2 regions of the Solibacillus sp. iso_87 genome follow, and region 1 is predicted to be linked to the other one. Evidence: riboswitches for the same ligand, from Rfam matches in the RefSeq annotation. Region 1 holds a riboswitch; the other holds the start of a gene.
The links. Region 1 has a riboswitch for S-adenosylmethionine ahead of AC0VXV_RS01825 (O-acetylhomoserine aminocarboxypropyltransferase/cysteine synthase family protein). Riboswitches for the same ligand answer to the same signal wherever they lie in the genome.

Region 1 (7,903 bases):
AAGGGGGCTCGCTAGTGTTCCGGAATTATTTTATACTGCCACGTTTATATCATTGTATGCCCGTAAACGATATGCAGTTAAAATCTTGGTCATGACGATTTCCTCTTTTGCCGAGTAGTTAGGGACCGCGTATGGGCGCTCCACTAACTGAAATTCACCATATTTTAAGAACCATTCTCTGGCTGGCGATAAAATATGGGCTGTACCATGAATTTTGTATTCTTCGGCAACTTCTTTTATAACATAACCCGCTGTGGCATGATCGTGAGCTTGTTCTGAGAAAGCACTGTGTCCAAAAACATGCTGCCACATAGTATTCACATCCGCCAAAATTTGCTGGATCGCGCAAGCGTTCACAAATTCCTTTACGTCATTTAGTTCATAAATAATATAGGCAGCAACGTTTTGTGCACTGTATACTTTCCCCATGTTGAACAACTCCTTTTCTTCCAATGATGCTGCAACATCACTTTAAATTTTTTCCGGTTGGTAATATTATTATTCCAATTGTATTACTCGGTATTACATTTGTCAATAAAACTTATGAAAATAGTAGGAATTAATTTTCTGAAAGTTACTTAGCTTCTCGAATGGGAAAAGCTAAGCCTTTTTAAGTTTTATGCGTTTGTTTCTGCGCCTACTTCAATCGCAACTTTCGCTAATGCCTGCTCTAAATCTGCGATAATATCTTCTGCTGCTTCTAACCCGATCGATAAGCGAATGAGCTCTTCCGATACGCCGGCAGTTTTTAATTCTTCCGCAGATAACTGTTGGTGCGTTGTACTTGCAGGGTGGATAATCAACGAACGGGCATCCCCAACGTTTGCTACATGTGAGAACAATTTCACGTTATCAATTACTTGACGCCCTGCTTCACGTTCGCCTTTAATGCCGAACGTAATAATTGATCCGAAGCCGTTTTTCAAATACTTCTTCGCTAAATCATGTGTCGCAAAATCTTCAAAGCCGTTGTAATTTACGTATTCCACAAATGGGTGGTTTCTTAAATACTCGGCAACTTTTTGTGTGTTTTCATTGTGACGGACAATACGCAAATGAAGCGTTTCAAGTCCTTGCAGGAAGTTAAATGCCGCGTCAGCAGATAATGTTGGACCAAAATCACGCAATAGTTGAACACGAAGCTTTGTCGCAAATGCAGCGCCTGCTGTGTCAATTCCGTAGCGTAGACCATGGTAAGAAGTATCCGGTTCTGTAAATCCTGGATGTCTTCCTTGCGTCCAGTCAAACTTCCCGGCATCAACGACAATTCCGCCGATTGTCGTTCCATGACCGCCAATCCACTTTGTTGCAGAATGAATGACAACATCCGCGCCGAATTCGATCGGATTACTTCCGTACGGGGAAGCAAATGTGCTGTCGATTAATAAAGGAAGACCGTTGTCATGAGCGATGTTTGCTACCGCTTCAATATCCAGTACTTTCAAGCTTGGATTTCCGATAATTTCAGCGAAGATCGCCTTCGTTTTATCCGTGATTGCCTCTTGGAAGTTTGCAGGATCTGATTCATCCACAAATTTTACTGTAATACCGTAGCGAGGCAATGTAGTTGCGAATAAATTGTAAGTCCCACCGTAAAGTGAACCTGCCGCAACAATTTCATCCCCTGCACCGGCTACGTTTAAAATCGAAAATGCCACTGCTGCTGCGCCAGATGAAAGCCCTACTGCAGCTGTGCCCCCTTCTAATAAAGCAACCCGTTCTTCAAATGCCCCGACAGTCGGGTTCATAATACGAGAATAAATATTTCCTGTTTCCTGTAATGCAAATAGACGTTGCGCATGAGCTGTGTCGTTAAATGCATAGGCCGTTGTACGGTAAACCGGAACTGCGATTGCCCCTGTTTCCGGGTCTGGCTTTTGACCCCCGTGTAATAATAAAGTTTCTGGTCTTAAATTTGTCATTTTATTACCCCCAAAAATTTAATCGATGGTGAAATCGGTGTTTTTTGAGGAGGATTTTTTAAATGAAAAAAACCCTCTTCAGTTAAGAAGAGGGTTGCGCATGAGCAAGTTTGCCTCCTCTTATCTTTCAAAATGATTGTCCATTTTGTAGGATTTAGCACCTTAGTCAGTTCATCACTTACTGGTTGCCGGGCATCTCAGGGCCTATTCCCTCCGCCGCTCTTGATAAGAGTTATGTGATTTGTGTTCCATCGTTGAGTCTCAGTATAAAACATACTAATCCGATATGTCAACACAAAAAATTAAAATTTTCAGATTTCTATTCTGATTACTCTTATCTGTATTTAACGATATGCAAAAATCTCCTCCCTATGAATTGAACAGACGCTAATAATCGACTTCAAGTAAAATATTGACTAAAATAAGGTTGAAGGATATACAAGTTACTTATTACATAAAAGGGAGATGTTCACGTGAATACTAAAGAATTATTACGCAGTCATACATCTGTTCGTAAATATACAGGTGAGGAAATTTCAAAAGAAACAGTCATCGATTTAATCGAAACAGCGCAAATGGCGGCAAGTTCGCATTTTGTACAGGCATACAGTGTCATCTGGGTAACGGATGAAGAAAAGAAAACGAAGCTTGGTGAACTGTCTAAAAACGAATTCCAGTTCAAAACAGCGGGTGCCTCTTTCTTGTTTTGCGTAGATTTCAAACGTCTGCAAGTAGCAGGTCAAAAGCACGGGGTCGATATTTCTGCTGACACGGCTGAAAACGTACTTGTAGGGGTAGCAGATGTTGCATTATTTGCCCAAAACTTCGTTATTGCAGCTGAATCAATGGGTTACGGCATTTGCTATATCGGTGGTGCCCGTACAAATCCTAAGGAAATCAGCGAGCTGTTCAATTTACCGCAATACGTTTTCCCATTATTTGCGATGACAATCGGTACACCGACAAAACGCAATGAAACAAAGCCGCGTTTACCGGTAGCTGCAGTATTGCATGAAAATGGTTATGACGTTGATAAATACGAGACGCTTCTAGAGGAATACGATGGAATTATGGAAGATTATTATAACAGCCGTTCTTCAAATCAGAAGACGGCAACATGGACGAAACAAATGGCTGATTACTTAGTTGAACAAAACCGTCCTCATATTAAAGAGTTCCTTGCTTCACAAGGCTTTACTTGGAAGTAAGCTAATAAAAAGGAGCATGCCGCAAAATGGCATACTCCTTTTGTTTATTTCAACCCTTCAATCTGTAATGCTTTTACAGGCTGGAAATCTTCTCCTGTTTTCGCATACGTAATCGTCGCCTGGTCACCTTCTTGCAAGTAAATCGCAAATGGTGCAACTTCTGTAGAAACGATGAAGTTTTCACCTGTGTTCGCCAGGAATGATACAATTGTGAAATCACCTACACGCTCTTTATAAACACGCACGACTTTTACCGTTGCCTTAGCTTCTTCGGCATTCGAAGTACCGTCTACCGTACTTCCGCCACGGCTTAGCGCTGTTTTATAAAGTCTTAACGCTTCATTTGGTGTTGTACCAAATGCCGAAATTTCAGGATTTGCTGCAGACACGATGAAGTAATTTTGCAGGAATCCGTTCGCATCAAGTACAGCTGACAGCCAGCTCGCTTCACCGTAGAAATTGTAAAGGATCGGCATTTCGCCTTCCCATTCTTTTTCAATAAATTTTTTCTCGATAATTTCAAGAGCCCCTTGTGAATCCATATAGGACTCTTCCAGATTTCCGGTATAGTATGTTGCTTCACCAGTACGTGCATGCGTTAATGCATAACCAAGCATCGAGTCAACGCCCTCTTTTGGACTTGTAAAATCAGTGAAATAATACATTTCCCCGTCTTCCATAAAGACCGGGCTTACATTTGCTTCCGTACCTTCATCACTCGGCAACTTAACATCCTTTTTGCCGACAAGACTATTCCAGAAGCCATGAACATAGTTACCATAATAACTGTTTTGCAAACTTACTGTTTCCGGTGATACAGCACCGTCAATAAATGCCGGTACATCTGCAATCGCAATTTTCTCTGTTGCACCCGTCTCCGCATCAACAAGCACAACCCCTTTTACATCAAAGCCGTTACGTGCCGAAATAAATTCGCCGTAAGAACGGATGTAATATGGTTTTCCATCCTCATCAATTTCCAGCTGCGGATCTCCATAGAAAATTAATGATGGATTTTGAAGACGAATATGACGCTCCAGATTTTTATTTAAATAAGCAGATGGAACATAGCTCATTTCAGCCTTCACAAACCTTGGATTATCGCTTGAATCTGTAGCACTCATCGTGAAATAACCAGGTGTTGTTTTTCCGTTGAACCACTTAAAGAATCCTGAAAACTCTACAGGTGCAATATAAACATACTGATCATTCACTTTTTGAATTTGCAAATTTCCTAATTCATAATAGCTCGTGTTTGGCACCTGTCCAAACGCTTTTTTCATTTTGTTTTTAACGAACTTCGGCGGTACACTTGCCGGTGTTTTCGTCTCATCAAACGGCGAAATTTCTGTCTTTTCCTTCATCTCTGAAGACTTGAATTTTTCATCTGCATTTAAAAATGGCGCACTTACTAAATAGCCAATCCCAATAATGCTGACAAGCACGATCGCCGATTTAATTTTTTGTTCCTTACCGACTGCAAATATTGCCCCGATAATCGCTACAACAGGTATTACATATAAAAAAATCGTCCAGCTTAGATCGATTTTAGAAATATATACTGTTAAAAATACTGAAACAAAACTTACTATAAATGTTGTAATGAATAAGCTCGTAAATGTTTTTGATGAAAGCTCCTTATTGCGAACCTTTTTTGATAACGGCATTAATAATAATGTGATCAAAAGTGATCCAATTGCCGTTATTAGCAATAATTGTCCCATAACAATCACCCTCTCTTACTTACTATGTACGAATAACCTTCCAAAAAGATTCATAAACAAGTAAAACTGCATAATTTCTGGCATAATAGAGCATATATTGAATTTTTATGAAATCATAGTTTGGTTATTTGGTAATTATATATAAACATTTTTTACTTAGGGGGTTAATGGATGGCACGTAAAGTTCTGACTTTACTGTTCTTCGGGCTTGGCTTGTACTATGTATTCTTTTTTGAAACGATTGATAGTTCACTAAAAATGGTCTTTAAACTTTTGCCAATGATTTTGCTTATAGGGCTTGCTTTTTTAACAAAAGTACAAGTGAAATCTCCGTATTATTGGCTCATCTCCATCGGTTTAATTTTCTGTGCGATTGGCGATTATACATTGCAGTGGTTCATCGTTGGACTGAGCTTTTTCCTGGTTGGTCATATTTTCTATATTTTTGCTTTCCGTTCAACGAATCAGCAGAACACACCACTGTACGTAAAAATTGTATTAGCTTTATACGGTGCGGTGATGATGTTCTGGATTGCGGGAAGCCTGCTAAAAAAAGGAGATACTGTACTCGCCATTGCAGTAACCGCTTATATTTTCGTTATCTTAACGATGGGATGGACCTCGTTCCGAACAGGCAGTAAGTTTGCTGTAATCGGCGCTATCCTCTTTATCATGTCGGATTCGGTATTGGCTATTAACCGCTTTATGTTTGATGTTCCCGCTTCCCATATCCTGATCATGTTCACGTATTACGGCGCCCAGTTTTTCCTCATGCTCAGCATAATGGAATATGACAAATTTAGTTCAAAAACCGAAATAAAAAGTGTAGAATAAAAGCAATAAGTATGAGGAGGTCTTTTTCGTATGAAAGAGAAAGTAATTGAACGTTTAGTACGCTACGCAAAAATTGATACACAATCAGATTTCAACTCTGACACAACCCCTTCAACAATGAAGCAATTCGATTTATTACATGTATTAGAAGATGAATTAGCAGCAATTGGTTTAACAGATATTACGCTGGACGAAAACGGCTACCTATTTGCAACACTTGAATCAAATACAGATAAAGATGTACCGACACTTGGATTTTTGGCTCATGTTGATACGACATCAGATTACACAGGAACAAACGTACAGCCTCAGCGCATCGATAACTATGACGGTGAAGCGATTACATTAAAAAATGGTTTAGTAATGGCACCGGACTACTTCCCGAACTTAAAAAACTATGTTGGCCAAACGTTAATTACGACAGATGGCAATACATTGCTTGGTGCGGATGATAAAGCCGGCATCGCAGAAATTATGACGGCAATGGAATACTTAGTTAACAATCCGGAAATCAAACACGGGAAAATCCGTGTAGCATTTACACCAGACGAAGAAATCGGGCGCGGTCCGCATAAGTTTGATGTCGAGAAATTCGGTGCAGATTATGCATATACAATGGATGGCGGTCCCCTTGGTGAGTTACAATACGAAAGCTTTAATGCAGCTGGCGTAAAAGTAACGACACGCGGCACGAACATCCACCCGGGTTCAGCAAAAAATAAAATGGTAAACTCGATTACAATGGCAATTGAATTCCAAAATGAAATGCCTAAAGATGCGGTTCCTGAAAAAACGGACGGCTATGAAGGCTTTATCCACTTAATGCATTTCAACGGCGGAATTGAAGAAACAATAATGTCATACATTATCCGTGACCATGACCGCGCTAAATTCGAAGAGAAAAAAGAGTATATGGCAAAGGTCGGCAAAGAGTTACAGGCAAAATACGGTGAAGAAGCAATTACTGTAGCGATTGAAGATCAATATTACAATATGGGCGAAAAAATCGAGCCTGTTATGGAAATCGTCGATATCGTAAAAGAAGCGTTTGCCAAGTTTAACATTACACCGATTGTCGAGCCAATCCGCGGCGGTACTGACGGTTCCCAACTTTCGTATATGGGCTTACCGACACCGAACATTTTTGCTGGCGGCGAAAATATGCACGGTAAATACGAATTTGTATCAGCTGAAACGATGGAAAAAGCGACGGAAGTCATTATTGAAATCGTTCAGTTATTTGAAAAGCGTTAATAAAAAATGGAAACTTTTGAATGAGGCGATTACTTTCGCTTCATTTTTTTGTATACTTAATAGACAGAAAATTCAATACAGTCAAGCGAGGTGTGTGATGAAGGAAATACTGATTGGCATTTTAGCAGCCTTATTTTTTGCGGTTACATTTGTATTAAACCACTCAATGGAATTGGAAGGCGGCAGCTGGCTATGGAGTTCTTCACTCCGCTACTTCTTTATGCTTCCCTTTCTCTTTGCCATTGTCGCTATTCGGGGAAAAGGCGGATTTCGTATTTTAACGAATGAAATGAAAGAACATCCGGGCGCATGGCTCGTTTGGAGCTTTGTCGGATTCGTATTATTTTATGCGCCGCTTACATTTGCCGCGGCATTCGGTCCAGGCTGGCTCGTATCAGGTACATGGCAGTTTACGATTGTAGCAGGTGTTTTGTTGGCTCCCCTATTTATTACAACTATCGCCGGAAAAAACGTCAGGGCAAAAATCCCGCTTATTTCACTAGGCATCTCGGGCATTATTTTATTTGGGATCTTGCTTATTCAAATCCCGCAGGCACAGTCAGTTTCTATGAAAAGCCTGCTACTCGGTATACTACCAGTGATCATCGCGGCATTTGCCTACCCGCTCGGCAATCGGAAAATGATGGAGCTTTGTAAGGGAAGAGTCGATCCGTTTCAACGTGTTCTAGGCATGACAATCGCTTCCTTACCAGCATGGATTTTACTCGCAATCTATGCATTATTTACTGTTGGTCTGCCATCAGCGAGCCAAGTGTATCAATCGTTGCTAGTTGCTGTTTCTTCTGGTGTTATCGCGACAATACTCTTCTTTATCGCAACAGACCGTGTGCGCCATGATCAAGGAAAGCTGGCAGCCGTTGAAGCAACACAATCGACAGAAGTTCTTTTTGCGATGGTCGGTGAAATGATTTTACTAAGTGTACCCCTCCCGCAGCCGATC
Region 2 (7,903 bases), 1.3 Mb from region 1:
CAAATGTGTAACCGTGAATTTTCTGGCGTAATGTAAGATCATTTATTTCCGGTAACTGCTCATCCTTTTCTTCAAGTTTGATCATATTTTCTTCCAGCCATGCTGCATAAGGTTTTTCTGCTGCGGCTTCGGATTTCAGCTCGTCATCCGAAATGATTTTTCCTTGTTCTAAATCGATTAACAGCATGCGACTTGGGCTTAATCGGTCCTTATAAAGAATATCTTCCTCTGCGTAATCGACAACCCCTGTTTCAGATGAGAAAATAACATGATCGTCTTTTGTCACATAAAGTCTTCCAGGTCGTAAGCCGTTACGGTCTAAAATGGCTCCGATTTGTTTGCCGTCCGTGAAGCAAATAGCAGTCGGTCCATCCCAGGGTTCCATTAAGCTTGCATGATATTGATAAAACGCTTTACGGTCTTCATCAATGCGCGGATTTTCTGTCCATGGCTCCGGAATCATCATCATCGCTGTCTCTGCAGGTGAACGACCAGCCAATACAAAAAATTCAAATGCGTTATCAAGCATCGATGAATCAGATCCCGTTGTATCTATTATCGGTAATAGCTTTTCAAGGTCATCCCCAAACGCTTCAGATACGAACTGTTGCTCACGTGCACGCATCCAGTTAATATTACCGCGCAATGTGTTAATTTCCCCGTTATGGATAATGTAGCGGTTTGGATGGGCCCGTTTCCAAGATGGGAATGTATTCGTCGAGTAACGTGAATGCACTAGCGCTAGTGCGGATACAAAGCTTTCGTCCTGAAGATCAATATAAAATTCACTTACTTCTTCTGGTGAAAGCAATCCTTTAAAAACAATCGTCTGACTTGAAAGACTTGGAATATACAGTTCGAATTGTTGCTCCGTTGCCCAATGTTCAAGCTGTTTGCGGATGACATACAGTTTTCGTTCGAACGCCTTATTGTCGTTTTCGTTTGAACGAATAAATACTTGGCGAACAACCGGTGCAGTCGATTTAGCAATCTCACTCAAACTTTCCTTATTTGTCGGAGCAGTTCTCCAGCCGATCAGTTGCTGATTTTCCTGTTCAATTAATTCGTTCATCTTTTGTTCAATTTTTAGGCGTTCGTTTTCATTCTCTGTGAAAAAAATTTGACCAACACCATATTCACCCATTTCAGGTAAATTAAGCTCCGTACAATTTTGTTGAAAGAAAGCATGTGGGATTTGAACTAACAGCCCTGCCCCATCTCCTGTCTTGCCGTCCCCGCCGCGTCCTGCACGGTGTTCTAAGCGACATAACATTTCCAATCCTTTTTTTACAATCTGATGTGAAGGTATTCCTTTTATATTTGCATACATGCCGATTCCGCATGCGTCATGTTCAAATTCAGGATTATATAACCCTTGTGCTTCTGGTAACTGATGAAAACTCATATTCATTCCCCCTCATTCTTTCAATCCCGTATTTACATTTTAAAGTTTTCGAAATAATATAAACAATATATAGTTTGGATATAAACAATCTACTTTTTAGATGAATGGGGTGGAAATTGTGGAATTAAGACAGTTACGTTACTTTGTAGAGGTGGCAGAACGAGAGCATATTTCTGAAGCAGCGGAGCATTTACACGTTGCCCAGTCTGCAATTAGCAGGCAAATTGCCAACCTGGAAGAAGAACTCGGCACACCGCTTTTTGAACGAATTGGGCGTAACGTAAAGTTGACGCCGGTGGGGAAGATTTTTTTGGAACATTGTATTACCGCACTCAAGGGAATTGATTTTGCTGCAAAGCAGGTAGAAGAATTTTTAGACCCGGCAAAAGGGACAATTAAAATAGGTTTCCCTACAAGTTTGGCAAGCTATGTATTGCCGACCGTCATTTCGGCATTTAAAAAAGAATACCCGGAAATTTCTTTCCATCTACGCCAGGGCTCCTATAAATATTTGATTGATGCAGTTAAAAATCGTGAGCTGAATTTAGCTTTGCTTGGACCATTACCACCAAAAGACGAAGCAATCAATACGACCGTACTTTTCAGCGAAAATATCCATGCATTGTTGCCCGCAACACATCCACTAGCAAAAAAAGAGTCGATTAACCTTGTCGATTTGCGTAATGATCAATTTGTACTTTTTCCAGAAGGCTATATTTTAAATAAAGTGGCTGTTGATGCATGCCGCTCTGTAGGCTTTATGCCGAATATTACTTCCGAGGGAGAAGATATGGATGCTTTAAAAGGGCTTGTGGCTGCAGGAATCGGTGTGACACTTTTACCGGAAAGTTCACTTTATGATTCAACTCCGCGCATGACCGTCAAAGTGCCGATCGCCATTCCTAATATTAGACGCACAGTCGGCATCATTGCACCAACATCAAGAGATCTTGCCCCATCCGAAGAAGTATTCGTCAAATTCATATCCAATTTTTATTCACGATTAACACGATTCCAATAAAAGGTTCGGACAGAAATAGTTATTTCATTGGATAAGGAGATATCCCATTTTATGTCCAGAAAAAAACCATTTTCTCCCCGAAAGAGAGAAAATGGTTTTTTGAATATTTTATTCGCCTGAAACAGGTACTACTGAGCCGCCCCACTCTTCCAGGATAAAGTCTTGAATTTCTTTTGAGCGTAATGCATCAATTAATGCTTTAATTTCTTTTGAATCTTCATCGCCAGATTTTACTGCAATAATGTTTACATATGGTGATTCGCTAGACTCGATTGCGATTGAATCTTCCAATGGGTTAATGCCGTTATCGATTGCGAAGTTTGAGTTGATCAATACCGCATCGCCTTCTTCATTTTCGTACATTTGCACTAATAATTCAGCTGCTGTGTCTGCATCGAATACGAAGTTTTTCGGATTATCTACGATGTCCTTTGTTTCTGCTTTTGTTTTATCAATACCTTCTGCTAATGTGATTAAACCTTGTGCTTCAAGTAATGAAAGCATACGGCCGTGGTCTGCTACTGAGTTAGAAAGTAAAATTGTTGCACCTTCAGGAAGTTCTTCTAAAGATGAATATTTTTTAGAGTATATACCGATTGGCTCGATATGAATACCGCCAGCATTTGCAAAGTCGTAATCGAAATCTGCTTTTTGTGCTTCGAAGTATGGAATGTGCTGGAAGTAGTTTGCATCTAAATCACCATTTTCTAAATCTTGGTTTGGAAGTACGTAATCCGTATAAGGTTCGATTTCCAGCTCAATACCTTGTTCCTCTAAAATTGGTTTAACTTTTTCAAGGATTACTGCGTGTGGTGTATTTGATGCACCAACTACTAATTTCTCATCTTCGCCGCCACATGCCGCTAAAGCAAGTACTGAAGCTCCTAAAATAACACTTGATAATAATTTCTTCATTTGTTTTACCTACCCTTTTTTAGTTTGTTCAGTTTATCGAAACAGTTTTTATATTCTGATTATTCATCTTGTAGACGCGCACTTTTTTAAAGTTTGCGTCCACATTGTTTCGATGCACCAATATTTATAATTACGGCCTTATTAGCCACTAACTATCGTTTGTCCACTCTTGCTGTAATGAAATCCCCAATATACTGGATGATGAATACGACAACTAAAATTAAAACTGTTGCCATTAATGTCACATCTGTCCGGTTACGCTGGAAACCGTCAAGGAATGCCAGGTTTCCTAAACCACCAGCACCGATAATGCCGGCCATTGCTGTATATCCTACTAACGCGACAGCTGTAACAGTAATACCAGAAATTAATGCCGGTAAGCTTTCCGGAATCAGCACTTTCCAAATAATCGTAGAAGTTTTCGCTCCCATTGAGCGGGCCGCTTCAATGACACCTTTATCAATTTCTCTTAATGCTATTAATACCATGCGCGCATAAAATGGTGCTGCCCCAATAATTAGCGCAGGTAATGCTGCATTGGCGCCACGGATTGTTCCTAGTAAAAACTTTGTGAACGGAATTAATAAAATAATTAAGACGATAAATGGAATCGAACGGAAAATATTTACGAGTGATCCTGTCAAAAAGTGTACAATTCTATTTGCCCATAATTGATTGTCGCTCGTTAAAAATAAGACTATCCCAATCAGAATTCCGAGTATAAATGTGATGACTGTCGCAACAGCCGTCATATACATTGTTTCATATGTTGCTTCGAGCATTTTACCCCAATCTACGTTCGGAAATAATTGATTAAACATGCTCAATCACCTCCGCCTGAATTTCTTGCTTCGCTAAAAAGCTCAATGCTTCCGCGACTGCTTTCGGCTCGCCATCGATATGAATAAATAATGTACCGAACGAACCGCCCGTTGTATTCGAGATTTTGCCATGCACTATATTTACAACTACGTCAAATTGCTTAATTATTTGTGAGATGACAGGCTGTTCTGTCGTTGCCGCGGCAAATGTTAATTTAGCGATTTTGCCTTCTGGATAATTAGCTAAAATCTGTTCAAGTAATGCTTGTGTTTCCTGTGTTTCACCAGAAGCTTGAGATACGAAGTTTTTCGTAATCGGTGCTTGAGGATGCTGGAACACTTGCAATACATCTCCCTGTTCCACTACTTTTCCGGCTTCCATAACAGCTACTCTGTTACAGATTTTACGGATAACATGCATTTCATGTGTAATGAGTACAATTGTAAGTCCGATGTTTTTATTAATATCAAGCAGCAATTCCAAAATCGAATCTGTTGTTTCAGGATCAAGCGCTGAAGTCGCTTCATCACATAAAAGCACTTCCGGATTGTTTGCCAACGCTCGTGCAATGCCGACACGCTGCTTTTGCCCGCCTGAAAGTTGAGAAGGATACGCTTTCCCTCTCCCTTTTAAACCAACAAGTTCAATTAGCTCTTGTACTCGCTTTTCACGATCACCTTTTGAAACACCCGCAATTTCAAGTGGAAATGCGATATTTTCTTCAACTGTACGTGACCAAAGCAGATTGAAGTGCTGGAAAATCATACTTATTTTTTGACGTGCTTCTCGTAATTTTGCCCCGGAAGCTTTTGCAATATCCTGGCCACCTACAATGACAGAACCTGTTGTCGGCTTTTCCAAACCGTTCAGCAAGCGAATCATTGTACTTTTACCGGCACCACTGTAGCCGATAATACCGTATATTTCTCCTTTGTTAATCGATAAGCTTACATTATCAACTGCTGTAAGTTTACCGTTTTTCGTGTTATACACTTTAGTAATATTTTGTATATCAATCATCAGTTGTACTCCTTCTAAGTCGAAATAACCTGCCTGCTATTTCAAAATCATCTTCTTTTTTCATCCAAAACCTCCGTTGAATAAAAAAAACCTTTCTACCACGACAAGTAGAAAGGTTTCACATATATTTATACGGTAAACCGTTCTCTCATCTTTCAAAGTTTAAACTTTGTGTGAATTGGCACCTTTGCGTAAACGCTGGTTGCCGGGCTTCATAGGGCACTTCCCTCCACCTCTCTTTATAAGAGTAACGTTATTAAGTTTTATTATTATGAATGTTACTTTATCACGACAAAGAGACTACGTCAATTACTTTTTTAATATTTCATACAAAAACGGTACGGATTTAAATGCATAAATCTTATTCGTTAGTTCTCCTTTGTCTGAAACGATTAAACAAGGTACACTTTCAATTTTCAATTCATATGGTAAATCCCCTAAATAATTGATATTTGCCATACCAAGAGGGAGATCTGGGAGTAATTTCTCAATTACATCCAACATTTTTTCCGACACTTCACATGTGCCGCACATAGGCGTATATAAGAAAAACGCTGTCTGATCGTGCTGTTGTACATTCTGTTCCCACTGCTGTTTCGTCCATTGTTCCATTATACTGTCATCCTTCTTTTACTAAAAATTTTGCCTGTAGTAAAATATCCTTTAAGATTTTAGTAGGTGTTTTTTCTACTTCTACATATTCGTGAGGTATGATAAGCTGTGTCGCTTCGGGATATGCACGGTTCATCAGTTTACGTAACTTTTCACCGTTTTTATCTGCATCAAACATCGTGATAATTTCATCTTGCTCATATTCTTCCAATAAATCAATCAAATTGACTTCGCTTATTGTGCCATTTGTACAAATAATCGTCACGTCCTCAGCTAATATCGGGAGTAATCTCAATTTATCGGCACGACCTTCTACAACGATACACTTTCCCATCCTTACACGCTTCCTTTCATCCGTCACATTATATATAGAATAACAAAAAAACACTAAAACCTTTAATTAGAAGGCTTTAGTGTTCCAGATTATTGTTCGATTAAAGCAGTGTAAGCGTCTGAATCTAATAATTCATCAACTTCTGCTTCACTTGTTAACTCAACAGTAACCATCCATGCATTACCGTATGGAGATTCATTTACGTATTCTGGATTGTCCAATAATTCTTCGTTGATTGCTACAACTTTACCTGAAAGTGGTGCATATAGTTCAGAAACTGTTTTAACAGACTCTACACTACCGAAAGGCTGATCCTTTGAAATTTCATCGCCTACTTCAGGTAACTCTACGAATACGATATCGCCTAATTCAGACTGTGCGAAATCTGTAATACCGATTGTCGCTTTACCGTCTTCAATTTTAACCCACTCATGCTCTTTTGAATAACGTAATTCTTTAGGTGTGCTCATTCGAAAACCTCCATGTTATATGTAGTACATTCAAGTTCATTTTGCCATATTTCGTTCGGAAATACAATGTGAATAACTGTTTATTTCCAAGTTTCTAAGAAGTCAGACTCCTTAAATCCTAAAGTTAATTTTTTACCATCTGTAACGATTGGTCGCTTAATTAACATACCATCCGATGCTAACAGCTCTAATTGCTCATCTTCAGACATTGTAGGTAATTTATCTTTTAGGCCTAATTCACGATATTTCACGCCAGATGTATTAAAAAATTTCTTCAATGGCACTCCACTTGCTTCGTAAATTGCTTTAAGTTCCTCTTTAGATGGTGTCTGCTCAACAATATGAATATTTTCATAGTCCACACCTTGCTCATCTAGCCATTTTTGCGCTTTTTTACAAGTTGTACATTTCGGATATTGGATGAATTTTACTGTCATGTAAGTACTCCTTTTTGCCCTGGATTTCCCTATATTGTAACGGATATAGAAGGACAAATCAAAAATGTGTTCGCATTATCGGAGTTTTAGTGGTTATGGTCTTTATTAGAAGATGTGTGACGATATTAGAACATGACGGGCATATTATAGAAGAACGGCTTCACTTATTTGAAACTTTGGGTAACCTAGAATTTCTGAAATTATATTAGAACATCTTACGTTTTATTAGAAAATCTATAGAAAAACCGGGTGCAAAGCCATGCACCCGATTACAATCATTTATTAAACTACATATTTTTCTGCTTCGATTAGTTTCGCAGCAGCTTCACGTTTTTTCGGAATTAAGTTGTAAGGGTTGTTGCGCGTTAATTTACGTAATGCTGATAAAATCATACGTGCATCGTCACCTTCAACTGAAGCGATTAATGTTTCTTTTGCTTCTTTTTCGATTTCTGCGAATGCTTCCTGACAGAAAATTTGAGTGTAAAGAATTTTTTGTGCTGCTTTTTCTTCTCCGTCACGCTCGATTGCTTTTTGTGTACGGATTACTGCAGATTCCATTGCGTATAATTGGTTCGCAATGTTCGCGATGTTCACTAACAGCTCTTGCTCCGCATCCAGTTTTGCACCGTAGCGTTGTGCTGCTGCACCTGCTGCAAGTACTGCAATCTTTTTCGCGTTTTTCACTAAATATTTCTCTTGCTCTAAAGCACCTTGGCCGATTTCTTCAGGCATAAGCATTAATAGCTCGTTTTGCAGTTCTTGTGCTACTTGTAATAGTGGCAACTCACCTTTTAATGCTTTTTTCATAAATGTGCCCGGTACGATCATACGGTTAATTTCGTTTGTACCTTCGAAAATACGGTT

Region 2: it holds a riboswitch for S-adenosylmethionine, as region 1 does, so the genes downstream of both, AC0VXV_RS15330 (methionine ABC transporter ATP-binding protein) here and AC0VXV_RS01825 (O-acetylhomoserine aminocarboxypropyltransferase/cysteine synthase family protein) in region 1, are expected to answer to the same signal.

Annotation. Positions count from the first base shown of each region.
Region 1 covers NZ_CM149656.1:357,416-365,318, reverse strand. Annotated here, with positions in the region: gene AC0VXV_RS01830 (hypothetical protein) at 31-429, opposite strand; gene AC0VXV_RS01825 (O-acetylhomoserine aminocarboxypropyltransferase/cysteine synthase family protein) at 618-1,922, opposite strand; SAM riboswitch class I at 2,040-2,154, opposite strand; gene nfsA (oxygen-insensitive NADPH nitroreductase) at 2,396-3,130, shown strand; gene AC0VXV_RS01815 (hypothetical protein) at 3,175-4,854, opposite strand; gene AC0VXV_RS01810 (lysoplasmalogenase) at 5,026-5,688, shown strand; gene pepT (peptidase T) at 5,719-6,942, shown strand; gene AC0VXV_RS01800 (DMT family transporter) at 7,040-7,903, shown strand, end outside.
Region 2 covers NZ_CM149656.1:2,980,682-2,988,584, forward strand. Annotated here, with positions in the region: gene gltB (glutamate synthase large subunit) at 1-1,405, opposite strand, end outside; gene gltC (glutamate biosynthesis transcriptional regulator GltC) at 1,524-2,426, shown strand; gene AC0VXV_RS15320 (MetQ/NlpA family ABC transporter substrate-binding protein) at 2,535-3,341, opposite strand; gene AC0VXV_RS15325 (methionine ABC transporter permease) at 3,494-4,162, opposite strand; gene AC0VXV_RS15330 (methionine ABC transporter ATP-binding protein) at 4,155-5,183, opposite strand; SAM riboswitch class I at 5,329-5,431, opposite strand; gene AC0VXV_RS15335 (thioredoxin family protein) at 5,493-5,795, opposite strand; gene AC0VXV_RS15340 (toprim domain-containing protein) at 5,803-6,129, opposite strand; gene gcvH (glycine cleavage system protein GcvH) at 6,219-6,599, opposite strand; gene AC0VXV_RS15350 (arsenate reductase family protein) at 6,680-7,036, opposite strand; gene AC0VXV_RS15355 (acyl-CoA dehydrogenase family protein) at 7,319-7,903, opposite strand, start outside.